One region of the Azospirillum sp. A1-3 genome, then DNA from elsewhere that is predicted to be linked to it. Evidence: riboswitches for the same ligand, from Rfam matches in the RefSeq annotation. Region 1 holds a riboswitch; each other region holds the start of a gene.
What was found. A riboswitch is a leader RNA that binds a small molecule or an ion and turns the genes downstream of it on or off. The one in region 1 is predicted to bind thiamine pyrophosphate.
Positions count from the first base shown of each region.

Region 2: another riboswitch for thiamine pyrophosphate. It lies ahead of M5E06_RS20225 (ABC transporter substrate-binding protein); the one in region 1 lies ahead of M5E06_RS15895 (LuxE/PaaK family acyltransferase).
Region 3: another riboswitch for thiamine pyrophosphate. It lies ahead of M5E06_RS05545 (ABC transporter ATP-binding protein); the one in region 1 lies ahead of M5E06_RS15895 (LuxE/PaaK family acyltransferase).
Region 4: another riboswitch for thiamine pyrophosphate. It lies ahead of thiC (phosphomethylpyrimidine synthase ThiC); the one in region 1 lies ahead of M5E06_RS15895 (LuxE/PaaK family acyltransferase).

Region 1 covers NZ_JAMSLU010000002.1:538,348-542,554, forward strand. The annotation lists gene M5E06_RS15885 (ABC transporter ATP-binding protein) at 1-815, shown strand, start outside; TPP riboswitch at 1,427-1,559, shown strand; gene M5E06_RS15895 (LuxE/PaaK family acyltransferase) at 1,664-2,761, shown strand; gene M5E06_RS15900 (acyl-CoA reductase) at 2,776-4,207, shown strand, end outside.
Region 2 covers NZ_JAMSLU010000003.1:537,988-542,194, reverse strand. The annotation lists gene M5E06_RS20240 (ABC transporter permease) at 1-19, opposite strand, end outside; gene M5E06_RS20235 (ABC transporter permease) at 23-1,183, opposite strand; gene M5E06_RS20230 (DMT family transporter) at 1,436-2,350, shown strand; TPP riboswitch at 2,384-2,499, shown strand; gene M5E06_RS20225 (ABC transporter substrate-binding protein) at 2,571-3,707, shown strand; gene M5E06_RS20220 (branched-chain amino acid ABC transporter permease) at 3,712-4,207, shown strand, end outside.
Region 3 covers NZ_JAMSLU010000001.1:1,168,503-1,172,709, reverse strand. The annotation lists gene M5E06_RS05555 (ABC transporter substrate-binding protein) at 1-415, opposite strand, end outside; gene M5E06_RS05550 (ABC transporter permease) at 463-1,230, opposite strand; gene M5E06_RS05545 (ABC transporter ATP-binding protein) at 1,227-1,958, opposite strand; TPP riboswitch at 1,994-2,100, opposite strand; gene M5E06_RS05540 (acetoin utilization protein AcuC) at 2,234-3,361, shown strand; gene M5E06_RS05535 (hypothetical protein) at 3,525-4,127, shown strand; gene M5E06_RS05530 (hypothetical protein) at 4,124-4,207, shown strand, end outside.
Region 4 covers NZ_JAMSLU010000001.1:324,674-328,880, reverse strand. The annotation lists gene thiC (phosphomethylpyrimidine synthase ThiC) at 19-1,746, opposite strand; TPP riboswitch at 1,866-1,999, opposite strand; gene M5E06_RS01525 (CorA family divalent cation transporter) at 2,076-3,062, opposite strand; gene M5E06_RS01520 (hypothetical protein) at 3,101-3,388, opposite strand; gene argB (acetylglutamate kinase) at 3,409-4,207, opposite strand, start outside.

The sequences.
Region 1 (4,207 bases):
CCGAGAATCTGGCCTATCCGCTGAAGGTGCGGCGGATGGGGCGGGCGGAGACGGAGCGGCGGGTGGCCCGCGCGCTCGACATGGTGCAGATGGGTGCGTTGGCGCAGCGCCGCCCGTCCCAGCTTTCGGGCGGGCAGCAGCAGCGGGTGGCGCTGGCGCGGGCGCTGGTGTTCGAACCGGATCTGGTCCTGATGGACGAGCCATTGGGGGCGTTGGACAAGAACTTGCGGGAACACATGCAGTTCGAGATCAAGCATCTGCATGAACGTCTCGGCGTGACCATGGTCTATGTCACCCACGACCAGGCGGAGGCGTTGACCATGTCCGACCGCATTGCCGTCTTCAACCGCGGCCGGGTCGAACAGCTGGCGACGCCGGCGGAACTGTACGAGGAACCAGCCACCGTCTTCGTCGCCGGCTTCATCGGCGAGAACAACCGGCTGTCTGGGGTGCTGGCCGACCGGCAGGACGATCGCGGGACCATCCGTTTGGAAAGCGGTTCGGTGGTGCAGGCCCGTGTTGCCGCCGGTCTCGAGGCGGGTGCTTCGGTCACCGTGTCGCTGCGGCCCGAGCGGGTCCGGCTGGTGCCGGCAGAGGCGGCTGGTGGCGCCGGAGGAGAGCGGAGCCTGTTCGGCCATGTCTCCGACCTGATTTATCTGGGCGACCACATCCGCGTGCATCTGGCGGACGGTCCGGCCGCCGGGCTGGTCGCGAAAATTCCCAACAATGCCGATCACCAGCATGTGCGTCCGGGCGGCCGTTATCGGGTGGAATGGGGACCGGCCGACGCCATCGCACTGCCGGTGGGTCACTGATCGAAACGACATCCCGCCGGCGGGGAGGCGCTTTCGCGCCTTCCACACCGTTAGTTGGGACCGCGTGGTCGGTGAGAGCTGCGGCGACAATCCGGCCGTTTGCCACATCCATGCCGATGTATAGCTTCCGCCAGGATCGTCGCTTCCTCGTACCATGCTTTTCGAACTCCATCCGTTCTTCAATATCGAGCACGCGTCCGGTAAAGGCCAAATCCTGCCCCCGCAACCACCGACACTTGACGCCCCGGTTCGAAAGAGCCGGGGCGTTCGTGCATCTGGGTCTTGCGCATCCGAGCGGCGCCCTCGCAGACCGCCAGGACGCCCGCCAGCTCGCTGTGCAGGTCGGAATCCAGCCCCGCGCTGGCAGGGGAGTGCGTTAGCGGAGGAGCGTAAGGAGACGCACCGCCGACGGAACGGCGGCATCGCCGGTGGTGCGGAGCGGGTAGGCTATTGCTCCGCAAATATATTGAGTTTCACCTTCCCTCGCCGAGCCGGCGTTCTGTCGACGGTGTATGCACGCCAGCAGGAGGAGGGGGAAATGACAATCCTTGACGCTGAGAGGGCCGGCATCCCCGGCGTTGACAGAAGGCGCGATGGTCTTCTAGGCTCCGTTCCGTTCCCAGGGGAGCCTCGTTCAGGAGGCTGAGACACCCGCCGGCCCGGTCCTTCGCGTCCGGGCGACGCGGCAACCCTTAGAACCTGATCCGGGTCATGCCGGCGTAGGGATGCGGGACGAGAAGGCCTTTGCGGCCGACGCGCAGATCCATACCCCACAGGCTCGTTCCGGATTCGTTTGTTGCTCCATCGGTCGGTGCCGTTTGGAGATAAATGGGATGAGGAGGGTGGCCGTGAGCGCGATCTACGACAAGGTTCTGGCCTTCATGGAGGCCGACATCGGAACCGGGGCGGCGGCCGACGAGGCCTTCAACGCCCTGGCGCTGGCGGTCTTCGCCCACCAGTTCGAGCACAACCAGCCCTATCGCCGCTTCGCCATGCAGCGCGGCCGGGTGCCGCGCGGGGTAAAGAGCTGGCGCGACATCCCGGCGGTGCCGATCAACGCCTTCAAGGATCTGACGCTCAGCTGCCGCCCGGCGGAGGAATCCGCCCGTATCTTCATGACCAGCGGCACGACCAAGGGCGGCATCCGCGGCCAGATCCACCACACGACCCTGACGGTTTACGACCGTTCCACGCTGCTCAACTTCCGCCGCCGCTTCATGCCAGGGGCAGGGGCAGGGGACGAGCGGATGGCGATGGGCATCCTGTTCCCGACCGAGACGGCAATGCCGAACTCCTCGCTCGCCCATTATCTGGAGCTGGCGCGGGCGGAATGCGGCACGCCGGACAGCCTCCATTGGATCGGCGAGGCGGGCATCGACATCGCCGGGCTCTATGACCGGCTGGACGCCGCCGAGCGGTCGGGGGAGCCCTTCGCCCTGCTGGGCGCCAGCTATGGCTTCGTGCATTTGATGGACGCCATGGCGCGCGACGGCCGCCGCTTCGGCCTGCCGGAGGGAAGCCGCATCCTCGACACCGGCGGCTTCAAGGGCCAGTCGCGCGAGCTGCAACCGGACGAGTTCTACGGCCAGCTGGCCGAATTCTTCGGCGTGCCGCGTCAGCGCTGCATCAACATGTACGGAATGACGGAGCTGAGCACCCAGTTCTACGACGACGGCAATGCGGTCTGTCCGTCGCTGAAATCCGGCCCGCATTGGATCCGCAGCCGCGTCGTCGACGCATTGTCCGGCCTGGACGTGCCGCCCGGCAACATGGGCGTGCTGGTGCACCATGATCTGGCCCACATCAACTCGGTCGCCGCCATCCTGACCGAAGACGCCGGCATTCTGGAGGAGGGGGGCTTCCGCCTGCTGGGACGTGTCGCCGGCGCGCAAGCCAAGGGCTGCTCGCTGGCGGTGGAGGATTTCCTCGCCGCCGCACGCGGTTGAGCGGGAGCGCGGCCTTGGCTTTCGGCGACGATTTCTCCCGTCCGGAACCGGCCGGTCATCTGCCCGGTCTGCCGCCGGAGGCGGTGGAGCGGCGCGTGCTGACCTTCGGATCGGGCGCTGCGGCGCTGCGCGTGGCGGTGCCGGTGCTGGATGCCTGGCAGGTGGAGCGGGTCTCCGCGACGGTCCGGGCGACGGCGCGCGGCTATCTGAAGACGCTGTCGACGGCGCACATCGTAACCGTGATCGACGCGGCGATCCAACGGCTGCTCAATCGCGAGGATCCCTGGCGCCGCAGGGCGGAGCGGCTGCTGCCCATCGTCACCGGCTATGACGCTGAGATGGTGAGACTGGGGCTGACCGGCTATCTGAAGACCTTCCGCGCGCATGAGTTGCGCCGCTTCCTGACGGAGGACTTCGCGAACCCGCAGGTGTTGGACGAGTTCCAGCCGGCACCCAAGGGCGGCTTCACCCGCGCCTTCGGTCCCGATTTGCTGCTGCATGTCTGGGCGGGCAATGTGCCGGGACTGCCTTTATGGAGCCTTATCTCTGGCCTGCTGGTCAAGTCCGGGACGGTCGGCAAGCTGCCCAGCGCCGAACCGCTGTTCGCGGGCTGGTTCGCGCAATTGCTGGCGGAGATCGATCCCAGGCTGGGCGACTGCCTGGCGGTGGTGTGGTGGAAGGGCGGCGACGCGGCGGCGGAGCGGGCATGGCTGGCCCAGGCCGATACCGTGGTCGCCTATGGCGGCAATGCGGCGCTGGCGGCGATCCGCGACCGGGTGCCGGTGAGCACCCGATTCCTGCCCTATGGTCACAAGATCAGCTTCGCGCTGGTGTCGCGAGCCGCCCTCGACCCGCGGCGGGCGGGGGAGACGGCACGGTTGGCCGCCCACGACATCGCCCGCTACGATCAGCAAGGCTGCTATTCGCCGCACACGCTGTTTGTCGAACGCGGCGGCCGGCTCTCGCCGCAGGATTTCGCCGCCATGCTCGCTCATGAACTTGCGGTGCTGGCTCGCAAACAACCGCGCCGGGCCCTGTCGATGGCGGAGGCCGGCGAGGTCGCCGGCTGGCGCGACAGGCAGACGATGCGCGGCCTGGACGGGTCCGGTCATCTGCTGCTGTCGGACCCGGCGGGCGGCTGGTGCGTGTCCTGCACCGACGCGCCGGATGGGCTGGCGCCGACCGCGCTGAACCGGACGATCGCCGTGGTGGCGGTGGACGATCTGGCGGAGGTGGCGGGCCGCGTCGCCCCGCACCGCGCCATTTTGCAGACCGCCGGCATCGCGGCGGCGCCGGAGGAACTGTTCCGCCTGGCCGGACCACTGGGGGCGGCGGGGGTAACGCGGCTCTGCGCCTTAGGCAACATGACCGCGCCGGAGGCCGGCTGGCACCACGACGGCCGGTTCAACCTGCTGGATCTGGTGACGGTGACGGAGATCGAGCGGT
Region 2 (4,207 bases), on a different contig from region 1:
GAAGAAGCGCGTCCTCCATCGCTCAGCCCCTTCCCCCAGTGGCGATATCTGCGGCGGCGGCGGCGGTGGTGGTGCTGCGGCGGCGGAACAGCGCCTCCACCTGTGGCTTGAACAGGTTCTCCATCGCGCCGGCGAACAGGATGACCAAACCCTGGATGACCATCACCAACTCGCGGTTGATCGTGGGATAGTCGAAGGACAGCTGGCCGCCGCCCTGCGCCAGAACCCCGAACAGCAATGCCGCCAGAATGATCCCGACCGGGTGGTTGCGCCCCATCAGCGCCACGGCGATGCCGACGAAGCCGACGCCGCCGGTGAAGTTCAGGATCACCCGGTGCTGTACGCCCAGGATCTCGTTGACCCCGACGAAGCCGGCCAGCGCACCGGAGATCAGCATGGCGATGATGATGTTCCGCGACGGCGAGATGCCGGCATAGACCGCCGCCCGCTCGTTCCGGCCCACCGTGCGCAGCTCGTAGCCCCAGCGGGTGCGGCGCAGGAAGATGTGGAACAGCAGGCAGCAGGCCAGCGCCCACAGGAAGGACAGGTTCAGCGGCGAGGCCGGGATGGTGAGGCCGAACCAGCCCAGCGCGCGGTCCATCGACGGCAGCCAGACACCGGGATCGAACTCGCGGGTTTCCGGTGACTGGCTGCCGGGGCGGATCAGCACGTCCACCAGCAGCCAGGTCATGATCGACGCGGCGATGAAGTTGAACATGATCGTCGTGATGACGATGTGGCTGCCGCGTTTGGCCTGCAGCCAGGCCGGGATGAAGGCCCAGGCGGCGCCGAACAGGGCCGAGGCCAGCACCGCCAGCAGGGCCACCACCGGCCAGGGCCAGCCGGTCAGCGCCAGCGCCACCAGCCCGGCGCCGAGGCCGCCGAGATAGGCCTGCCCCTCGCCGCCGATGTTGAACAGCCCGCAATGGAAGGCGATGGCGACCGCCAGCCCGGTGAAGATGTAGTCGGTGGTGTAATAAAGGGTGTAGCCGATGGCCTCCGGGTAGCCCAGAGCCTCCGACAGCAGCAGCGACAGCACGTAGACCGGATTCTCGCCGATCACCAGGATCACCAGCCCCGACAGCACGAAGGCCGCGACGAGGTTGAGAACCGGCAGCAGCGCATACCCGACCCAGCCCGGCACTGCGCCCGGCTGGCCTTTCCCCGATCCGCTCAGCAGCACCGGCGTCTCCTGGATTGCCCCTTGCCGCGGATTCTTAACCGCCAATGCTCTGCCGACCAAGCATTTCATCGCGCCGGAATCGCTGTAGGTGCCGTGGGTTAGAAGGATTACAAAAAAACTTGGCAGTGCCCCGTCCTCAGCCGACGCTTAACCAAATCCACGCCTATCAGACCTGCGGTTGCGGCATTGGGACGCAGAAGCGTTTGCCCATAATGTGGGCAACCTCCGCCATTGCCGTTCCGAACCAATCCGATGACCGACGCCGAGACCGCCGACCTGCTGCCAGTCGAGGCCGATTCGGTTCCCTATGCCGTCGGCTGCTTCCTGGGTGCGATCCTGCTGTTCGCGGCGATGGACACGCTCATCAAGTTCCTGACCGCCGATTACCCGGTGCCGCAGCTGATGTTCGTGCGGTCGCTGGTCGCCTTCCTGCTGGTGGGCGGTTACACGCTGTGGCGCGGCGGCGGAATCGCGGCGATGCGGACGCGGCGGCCCTGGGGGCATGTCTGGCGGGCCTTCGCCGGGCTGATCTCGATGGGATGCTTCTTCTATGCGTTCCGCGAACTGCCGCTGGCCGACGTCTATGTGCTGAGCTTCGCCGGGCCGCTGTTCATCACCGCGCTGTCCGCGCCGCTGTTGGGGGAACCCGTGGGCTGGCGGCGCTGGGCGGCGGTGGTGGTCGGATTCGGCGGCGTGGTGGTGATGGCGCAGCCCTCGGCCGGGGCGCCGCTGGTGCCGGTGCTGGTCGGGCTTTGCGCCGCGCTGTTCTATGCATTGGCGGCGGTGGCCGTACGCGGCCTGTCGCGGACGGAGACCAGCGCGTCCATCGTGCTCTATCTGCTGCTGACGACGACGGTGGTCAGCGGCGCGCTGACGGTGCCGGTGTGGACGGCGCCGACCGCCTTCGCACTGGGGCTGATGGCGCTGGTCGGCGCGATCGGCGCCGGCGCGCAGGTGCTGCTGACCCAGGCCTTCCGCCGCGCGCCGCCGGCGGTGGTGGCGCCCTTCGAATATACCGGCATGGTCTGGGCCAGCCTGTTCGGCTGGCTGGTGTTCGGCGACCTGCCGACCGTGCCGGTGATCGCCGGCGCCATGGTCATCATCGGCAGCGGGCTCTACATCCTGCATCGTGAAACCCTGGTGGCGCGTCGCCGGCTGGGTTCTTGACAGGACGGGGCCGGCGGCGACACTCTCGCCGCCTGTTCACGGCTGGGGTGCCTCTGCCTTTCGCCGGATCGGCGGATGCGGGGGCTGAGACAACACCCATCGAACCTGATCCGGGTCATGCCGGCGAAGGGAGCCGACCGGAACCCGACGGATCAGCCGCAAACGCCCCGTCCCCTCCGCGTCGCTCCGGTTGCCGGCGCGAGTTGAGGAGTTTTCGGTCATGCGGCGCGCGCTTCCCCTTCTGATCGGCCTGCTGGCGGCCACGTCCTGCCTGTCTCCGGCGGCGCGGGCCGACGATACGCTGTCCTTTCCGGTGCTGGTTCCGCTGACCGGCTTCCTGTCGCTGGAGGGCACCAGCCAGCGCAACGGTGCCGTCCTGGCGCTGAAGCAGACGCCGGCCGGCGTCGCCATCGCGTCGGAGGTCGTCGACACCGGCACCTCGCCCGAGGCGGCGGTGACGGCGCTGGAGCGGGCGGCCGGCAGCGGAACCGTCGGAGCGGTCGCCGCCAGCATGCTCGGCACCCAGATGCTGGCGATGCTGCCGCTGGCGCAGGAGCTGAAACTGCCGCTGGTCACCGTGTCGGGCACCGCCTCGATCACCGAGCAGGGCAACCCCTGGGTCTTCCGCTTCTTCCCCGGCGACGCCGTGACCAAGTCCGCCCACGCCCGCTATGTGGTGGAGGAATTGGGCAAGCGGCAGCCGGCGATCATCTATCAGACCACCGCCTATGGGCAGAGCGGCAAGACCCATCTCGACGCCGCCTTCAAGGCGCTGGGCGTGACCCCGGTGTTCGAGGAAGGGGTGGACCCGGCGGCCAAGGACCTGCTGCCGGTGCTGACCAAGGCGCTGGCCGCCAAGCCGGACGTGCTGGTGCTGCACCTGCATTCCGGCCCGACCGCGCTGCTGCTGCGGCAGGCGGCGTCCAGTGGGGTGACCCTGCCGATCGTCGCCGGCTCCGCCATGCATCAGCCGAGCACCGCGGCCCTACTGGAACCGGCGGAGCTGAAGGGCGTCTGTGCCGAGACCGCGGCCTCGCCCATTTCCGGCGACACGCCGGAGGTCAAGGCCTTCACCGACGCTTACCGGACCGCTTTCGGCAAGGACCCGGACGCCTTCGCGCTCGGCCAATATGATGGGATGACGATGGTGCTGGAGGCGGTGAAGGCCGGCGCCCGCACGCCGGACGCGATCCGCAAGGCGCTGTCGGCGGAGACGTTCAAGGGTCTCGCCATGACCTACAAGTCGGATGGCAAGGGCAACATGGCCCATTCCGCCGTCATCGTCTGCTATGATGGGACCAGCCGCGTGCCGAAGCTGGTGAAGCGGTACGACGACCCGACGCTCGCGGCGAAGTGAGCGGATGGCGGCGTTTCAACTGCTGGTCAATGGGGTGGCGCTGGGGGCGGCCTATGCCCTGGTGGCGCTGGGCTTCGTGCTGGTGCTGAACGCCACCTCGGCGGTGAATTTCGCGCAGGGCGACCTCGTGATGGCCGGCGGGCTTCTGGCGGTGGCGCTGGCGCCGCTGATCCCGTTGCCGGGCATCGTCCTGCTGCCGGTGGTGCTGGTGCTGATGGCGGCGCTGGGTCTGCTGCTGGCACTGGCGGCCTATCTGCCGCTGCGGCGCCGGCCGCCGGTCTCGGTCTTCATCAGCACCATCGCGGTCGGCATCATCCTGCAGAATGGTGCCGCCATCCTCTTTGGACCGGAGCCGCGCGCCGCGCCGCCGCTGTTCGGCGACGAAACCCTGCACATCGCCGGGCTGGCGGTGCCGGAGCAGTCGCTCGCCATCGTCGCGGTGGCGGCCCTGCTGATCGGGGCGCAGCAATGGATCTTCGCGCGTACGCAACTCGGCCGCC
Region 3 (4,207 bases), on a different contig from region 1:
CCTCGAAGCCGGCGATCGAGTAGCCGACCTTGCGGCCCTTCAGGTCCTTCAGCGACTTCACCGGCCCGTCGCGCAGCACGACGACGGAGTTCAGCGGCGTCGACACCAGCGTGCCGATGCGGACCAGCGGCAGCCCCTCGTCCACCTGCAGGATCAACTGCGGCTGGTAGGAGACGGCGATGTCGGTGCCACCGGCGGCGACCAGCTTCGGCGGATCGTTGGGGTCGGCCGGGGCGGTCAGAGTCACGTCCAGCCCGGCGTCCTTGAAGAAGCCCTTCTCCTGCGCCACCACCAGCGGAGCGTGGTCGGGGTTGACGAACCAGTCCAGCATCACGGACAGCTTGTCCTGGGCCAGGGCCGGAAGCGAGGTCATCAGGCTGGCGGCCATCAGGCCGGCGGTGAGCAAGTGCTTCATCGGGTGTCTCTCCCCCTTCGAGGGTTGGCGGCTTAAGGGTTGGCGGCTTAAGGGTTGGCGTCTTCGGCAGGTTGGGTATCGGGTTGCCAGGGTAGGGCGCGGCGGGCCAGCGCATCGACGGCGGCGTAGAGCGTCACCGCGAACAGCCCCAGCACCAGCACGGCGGCGAACAGAAGGTCGATCTGCATGCGGGCGTTGGCGTGCAGCATCAGGTAACCGAGGCCGGAGGACGACCCCACCCATTCGCCGATCACCGCGCCGATCGGCGCCACCGCGGCGGCGACACGTACGCCGGACCAGAAGGCGGGCAGGGCGGCCGGCAGGCGGATGCTCCACAGGATGGCGGCGGGGGAGGCTCCCATGGTGCGGGCAAGGTCGAGCCAGCCGGGATCGGTGCGCCGCAGCCCGTCGAACAGCGCGGTCGTCACCGGGAAATAGATGACCAGCACCGCCATGGCGATCTTGGAGGCCATGCCGTAGCCCAGCCACAGGACCAACAGCGGCGCCAGGGCGAAGACCGGGATCGCCTGACTGACCAGCAGCAGCGGCATCAGCCAGCGCCGCGCGGTGCGGAAGCGCGCCAGCAGCAACGCGCTGACCCCGCCCAGCGCCACGCCAGCCACCAGCCCGATCAGGATCTCCGACAGAGTGGTCAGGCCGTGGGTCAGCAACAGGGGCGCCTGCCGCCGCATGGCGTCGGCGACCGCCAGCGGGCTGGGCAGCAGGTAGCGCGGCAGGCCGGTGGCCCAGACCAGCGCCTGCCAGCCGGCGACCAGCACCAGCAGGGTGACCAGGGCGCGCAGCAGCGCCTTCATTCCGCCAGCCTCCGCAGCAGCTCGGCCTGATGCGCGAGCAGGCCGGGATCGTCGACACGGCGCGGCACCGCGCCGGACGGCTCCAGCGCCGGCCCCATCACGGCGGGACGGCCGGTCATCACATGCAGGCGGTCGCCGATGCGCAGCGCCTCCAGCGGGTCGTGGGTGACCATCAGGACGGTGCGGCCGGCCAATGTCTCCGCCGCTGTTTCCTGCAGCCGCAGCCGGGTGATGGCGTCGAGCGCCGAGAAGGGCTCGTCCATCAGGACCAGCGGCTTGTCCTCCATCAGCGTGCGGGCCAGCGCCACGCGCTGTCGCTGCCCGCCGGACAGGGCGGCCGGGCGGTCGCGTTCCCTCCCCGCCAGACCGACGCGGTCCAGCAATGCGCGGGCCTGCTCCACCCGCGCCGGGCTGGGCCGGCGGTGGCGCAGCCGGTCGCCGAGCAGGACATTGTCGAGGACGGTCAGCCAGGGCAGCAGAAGGTCCTGCTGCGCCATGTAGGCGATGCGGCCGGCCAGCGGTTGCCCATCGCCGGTAACGACTTGCGTCGGCGGTTCCGGCTCGGCAAGACCGGCGAGGATGCGCAGCAGGGTGGTCTTGCCGACGCCGCTCGGTCCCAGCAGGCAGGTGGTCCGGCCGGCCGGCAGCTCCAACGTCAGGTCGGAGAACAGCAGCGTGCCGCCATAGGTCAGCCGGGCGCGCGAGATCGTCACCGAAAGCGGCGTCATCGCAAGCATGTCGTTCTGGCGGAAAAGGAGTGGGTGCGGTCCCGCATCACTGATCCCTACGCCGGCATGAACCGGATCAGGTTCCAGGGGTCGTCCCGCAACAGGACCTCTCAGCCGCCCATCGGCTCCCCCCAGTGAAGGCGGCGACTATAGGCGCGGACGATCCGCGACCGCAAGCATTGCCGGATCGGACTTCCGGCCAGCGGAATCCCGACCTTGGAAGCGGGCGCTTGACCGGAACGCGGCCACGCCTAGTTTCTGGCGGGCATCATGGAGTGCCAGCCCTGACCACGCCCTTTCGCACCCCGCTGTTCATCGGCGGCGAGATCTATCGCGGCTCGACCTATGGGCCGAAACATCCGCTGGCGATTCCGCGCGTCTCGACCGCCATCGACCTCAGCCGCGCCATGGGCTGGCTGCCGGACGAGGTCTATCTCGACACCCATGTGGCGAGCGAACGGGAGCTGGCGCGCTTCCACACCGCCGATTACATCGCGGCGCTGAAACGGGCGGAGGTGGAACAGCGGGTGGATGAGGCCACCGCCGCCCGCCATAATCTTGGCAAGCTGGAGAATCCGGTCTTCGCCGAGATGTACCGGCGGCCCGCCCACAGCAGCGGATCGGCATTGCAGGCGGCCCGGATCCTGGGCGACCGGCCGGCCGGTCTGGTCTATGCCCCGGCGGCGGGGACCCACCATGCGCGCCGCGACCGGGCCAGCGGCTTCTGCTATTTCAACGCGCCGGTGCTGGGCATCCTGGAACTGCTCGACCATGGGCTGGAGCGGGTGCTCTACGTCGATCTCGACGCCCACCACGGCGACGGGGTGGAGGAGGCCTTCGCCAACGACGACCGGGTTCTGACAATCTCCATTCACGAGGACGGCCGCTGGCCCTACACCGGCAAGGCGGAGGACCGCGCCGGCGGGATGGCCCGCAACCTGCCGGTGCCGCCGGGCTTCAACGACAGCGAGATGGAACATGTGATGGAGGCGGCGGTCCTGCCGCTGACCCGCGCCTTCCGTCCGCAGGCGATGGTGATCCAGACCGGCGCCGACGCTTTGGCCGAAGACCCGCTGAGCCGTCTGGAGCTGTCCAACCGCGCGCTGTGGGATGCCGTGGCGGCCCTGCTGCCGCTGGCGCCGCGGGTGCTGGTGGTGGGTGGCGGCGGCTATAACCCCTGGTCAGTCGGGCGCTGCTGGGCCGGGATCTGGGCGGTGATGAACGGCATCGATCCGGCGATCAGGCCGACTGCGGAGGCGGAGGCGGTGTTGCGCGCCCTGACCTGGAGCCGCGCCGCGGGCCGCAATCCGCCGGAACACTGGTTCACCACGCTGGGCGACGAACGCCGGCCGGGGCCGGTGCGGGACGCGGTGAAGCGGGTGGCGGAGATGGCGCTGTCCTGAACCGTGGCAGATCGTTTCATTTGGGTCGAATTTCGAACCAAGCCGTGACGATTCGTTGACGGATCTGGATTGTTCGGTGATCCTCATTCCACTGCGCCGGTGCAGCTTCCGCTTCGGATGATGCGGCCTTGGGCCGGGCTTTGGTAGGAGAACGGGCGGGCGGATGTCGAACACGACCCTGTTCCTGATCGCCATCGTCATCATCATGCTGGCCGCCGTCCCGGTCGCCATGATGCTGAAGGATTTCCTGCCGAACATCATGGAAAAGAGCAGCGGTCTGGAGCAGATCGAGAACCGCGTCTATGTGCTGCATGCGGAATCGCAGGAGCTTCAGAACCGCGTCAACCAGCTGGTTCAGCGCCGCAATAGCCAGTCCTCCGACCGCAACCGGCTGGAAAGCGACATCCGCAAGGCGGAAAAGCAGATCCGCGAACTGGCCGAGCAGCCGCCGATGTTCGTGCACGAAGTCGGCGACCCGCAGGCCGGCCTGATGAAGTTCGTCGCCACCGTCACCCAGGAAAAGGCGTCTGCCGCCGCACGGGCCGCCGGCGAACGCGGGCCCGTGAATCCGATCTGGCGCTGTTCCAACGTGGCGGAGGTCTGGGCCTCCAGCTTCGACGAGGCGAAGCAGATGTGCGACGTCGCCTTCCCCTTCAAGCTGGGGTTCCAGAAGTCCTTCATGCGCGGCGATGCGAGGACCGGCGGCAAGGGGGGCGTGCCGGTGCCGCCCGCCACCGCTCGCGCCAAGGCCGGTGCCGCGACATGATGATCAACTTCATCATCGTCCTGGCGATCGTCGCGATCGGCGCATGGCTCGGCAATGTGCTGATGACCGTTGAACAGCGG
Region 4 (4,207 bases), on a different contig from region 1:
GGCATCAACGCCGAACCCTCACTCCGCCGCCGGCTGGTAGATTTCCCCGCCCGACTCGCGGAACTTCTGCGACATCTCGGCCATGCCGGACTCCGCGGCGTCGCGGATTTCCTGCGTGATCTTCATCGAACAGAATTTCGGCCCGCACATCGAACAGAAATGCGCGGTCTTGGCCCCCTCCGCCGGCAGGGTCTCGTCGTGGTAGGCCATCGCCGTGTCGGGGTCGAGCGACAGGGCGAACTGGTCGCGCCAGCGGAAGGAGAAGCGGGCGCGCGACATGGCGTCGTCGCGCAGCCGCGCCGCCGGGTGGCCCTTGGCGAGGTCGGCGGCATGGGCGGCGATTTTGTAGGCGATGACGCCGGCCTTCACGTCGTCGCGGTCCGGCAGGCCCAGATGCTCCTTCGGCGTGACGTAGCAGAGCATCGCCGTGCCGAACCAGCCGATCATCGCCGCACCGATGGCGCTGGTGATGTGGTCATAGCCCGGCGCGATGTCGGTCACCAACGGCCCGAGCGTGTAGAAGGGGGCCTCGCCGCACAGCGCCAACTGCTTCTCGACATTGTGCTTGATCTTGTGCATCGGCACATGGCCCGGCCCCTCGATCATCACCTGCACGTCGCGCGCCCAGGCGATCTTGGTCAGCTCGCCCAGCGTCTCCAGTTCGGCGAACTGCGCGGCGTCGTTGGCGTCGGCCTGGCTGCCCGGCCGCAGACCGTCGCCCATCGACAGCGCCACGTCATAGGCGCGGCAGATTTCGACAATGTCGGCGAAATGGTCGTAGAGGAAATTCTCGCGGTGATGCGCCAGACACCATTTGGCAATGATTGAGCCGCCGCGCGAGACGATGCCGGTCACCCGCTTGGCGGTCAGCGGGATATGGGCCAGCCGCAGTCCGGCGTGGATGGTGAAGTAATCGACGCCCTGCTCCGCCTGTTCGATCAGCGTGTCGCGGAACAGCTCCCAGGTCAGATCCTCGGCCTTGCCATTCACCTTCTCCAGCGCCTGATAGATCGGCACGGTGCCGATGGGAACCGGGGAGTTGCGCAGGATCCACTCGCGGGTCTGGTGGATGTCGGCACCGGTGGACAGGTCCATCACGGTGTCGGCGCCCCAGCGGATCGACCAGACCATCTTCTCAACCTCCTCCTCGATCGAGGAGGTCACGGCGGAATTGCCGATGTTGGCGTTGATCTTGGTCAGGAAATTGCGGCCGATGATCATCGGTTCCGACTCGGGGTGGTTGACGTTGGACGGGATGATCGCCCGCCCACGCGCCACCTCGTCACGCACGAATTCCGGGGTGATGAAGTCGGGGATCTCGGCACCGAAATCCTCGCCGTCGCGCGCGGCCTCCAGCGCGGCGGCGCGGCCGAGGTTCTCGCGGACGGCGATGTATTCCATCTCCGCAGTGACGATGCCGGCGCGGGCGTAGGCCATCTGGGTCACGGCCCCGCCGCCCTTGGCCCGCAGCACGCCGCTGTCGGTGGTCTCGACATCGCCACGCGCCAGGATCCAGTCGCGGCGGTGCTTGGCCAGCCCGGCCCGCACGTCGATGGCGACCGACTCGTCGGTGTAGGGGCCGGAAGCGTCATAGACGGTCAGCGGCGGCTCGCCGCCCGACAGCGCGATCTCGCGCAGGGCGACGCGCAGGTCGGGAAAGCGCGTGCCGGGCACATGGATTTTCCGCGACGACGGCAGCGGGCCGGTCGAGATGCGGATGGCGTTCTCGTTGAAGTCCTTGGGCATTGGGTTTCTCCGTCGGAGTTGGGCGGACAAACCCGGGACTGCGGACGGAGGTGCGGTATCTTCGTGCAGGCCGTTCCCCGGCATAGCGGAGCCGATACGGCCGGACGGGGGCGTGGTCGGCCCGTCACGAGGTCCCTCCCTTCGCCGGTATGACCCGGATCAGGTTCGAAGGGTCACCACGCTGCCGGCGACGCTTGGCGCCGTCTGGCCGTTGGTATCTCAGCCCCCTGTCGGGACCCCCCTGGAATGCGCCCATCCTGCCGACGACGGACGCGCCTGTCAAAAGGAAAGCGCTGCGGACGATCCGCCTGCCATATTGTGGAAACGCGCTACATCCAGCGTTTCGACCGCACATAGACCATCGGCAGCAACGCCGACAACAGCATCAGCCCCAGGGCGCTGGCATAGCCGAAGGGCGAGCCGCTGCCGGGCATGTCGGTGAAGTTCATGCCGCCGATGCTGGCGACCAGGGTCGGCGGATAAAGCAGAACGGTCAGCACCGACACGATCTTGACGATCTCGTTCTGCTCGACATTGATCTGTCCCAACGCCGTATCCAGCGCCAGCGCGACCTTGCCGGCCAGGAAACGGGCATACTGGTCGAGCCCGCGCAGGTCCTGCAGCGCGGTCTTGGCCCAGCGCCGCGTCGCCTTGCCGGAATTCCAGCCGTCGCCGCGCGCCAGGAAGTCGGTCATACGGGTAAGGCTGGCCAGACTGACCCGCGCCTTGCCGATCAGATGGCCGGCATGGCCGATGCGCTTCAGCGTCTGGGCATCATCGAGCGTCTCGCCACGGGACCGCAGCTTGCGCCCACGGAAATAGCGGCGGTTCAGCGCATCCAACTCCACCCCGGTCCGTCGCAACACGACGGAGGTGCGGTCGATCATCCCATCCACCAACGCCGCCAGCACCAATTCGCCACGGGCGGCCGAGATCTCGCCATGGGTGGCGCGGCGGCGGAAGGCAAGCAGCGCCTGCGGATCGATGTCGTGGATGGTCACCAGCCGCCGCCCGGCCAACACAAAGCTGACGGTGGCGATGCGCGGCTCGTCGGTATCGGCCCAGACCAGCGCGGTGACGGTCATGGTCAAGGCGCCGCCGGTCAAGCGCAGACGGCTCGACTCCTCGATCTCCGCCATCTGCTCGCGGGTGGGCAGGCCCGTTCCGATCAGCGCCTCCGCCCGTGCCAACTCTTCGGACGTCGGATTGATGAGGTCGAGCCACACGGCGGAATCGGGCAACGGCGCCGCCTCTTCCGCGGCAGCCTCCCTGACCCAGCGCAGCAGACCGCCGTCATTGACGAAGACATGCAGCAAGGCTGTGCTCCTTGCATGGTGCGCGCCGGCACGCGGCGTTACGTCAGCCGACCACCGCGTCGCGGCTTAACGGGTGGCGGCGCCCTCTCCCCGTCATCAAGGTCCAGTGCCGCGCCCTCGGCCTTCAGCGCCTGTTCCAGCTTGCGCCGGAAGGCGCCGCCATCCCGCTTGGCGTCGAGGAAATGGCCGACCGCCTCCTTCGCCGCGTCGCTGTCGTAGGGAACCTTGCCCAACGCCGCCAGCTTGGCGCGCTCCACCAGCTTCGGGTCCATCTTCTCGCGGATGGCCTTCATCTGGCGGAGCAAATCCTTGCGCAGGTCGGACATCAGTCCCCCATATTCCGGCGTCAGGCCTTGCCGATCAGGGTGCCGGCGCCGCCTTCGGTGAAGATCTCGAGCAGCAGCGCATGCGGCACGCGGCCATCCAGGATAACAGCGGCATCGACGCCCTGCTCCACCGCGCCGATGCAGGTCTCGATCTTCGGGATCATGCCGCCCGAGGCGGTACCGTCGGCGATGGCCTTGTGGGCATCCGCCAGCGACATCTTCTCGATCAGCTTCTTTTCCTTGTCGAGCACACCGGCGACGTCGGTCAGCAGGAAGAAGCGCGCCGCCTTCACCGCCGCCGCGACCGCACCGGCCGCCGTGTCGGCGTTGATGTTGTAGGTGTCGCCGTTCACGTCGAAGCCGACCGGCGCGATCACCGGGATGATGTCCGACTTGGCGAGAGCCTGCAGAATCTCCGGATTCACCTTGTAGGGCTCTCCGACGAAGCCCAGGTCCAGCACCCGCTCGATGTTGCTGTCGGGGTCGCGCTGCACGCGCTCCAGCCGGCGGGCGGTGATCAGGTTGCTGTCCTTGCCCGACAGGCCGACAGCGCGGCCGCCGGCGCTGTTGATGGCGGCGACGATCTGCTTGTTGATGGAGCCGGCCAGCACCATCTCGACCACCTCGACCGTCTCCTTGTCGGTGACGCGCAGGCCGTCGATGAAGCTGGACTTGATCTTCAGGCGCTCCAGCATCTGGCCGATCTGCGGCCCACCGCCGTGGACGACCACCGGGTTGATGCCGACCTGCTTCAGCAGCACGATATCGCGCGCGAACAGCTCCGCCAGACCGGCGTCGCCCATGGCGTGGCCGCCGTAC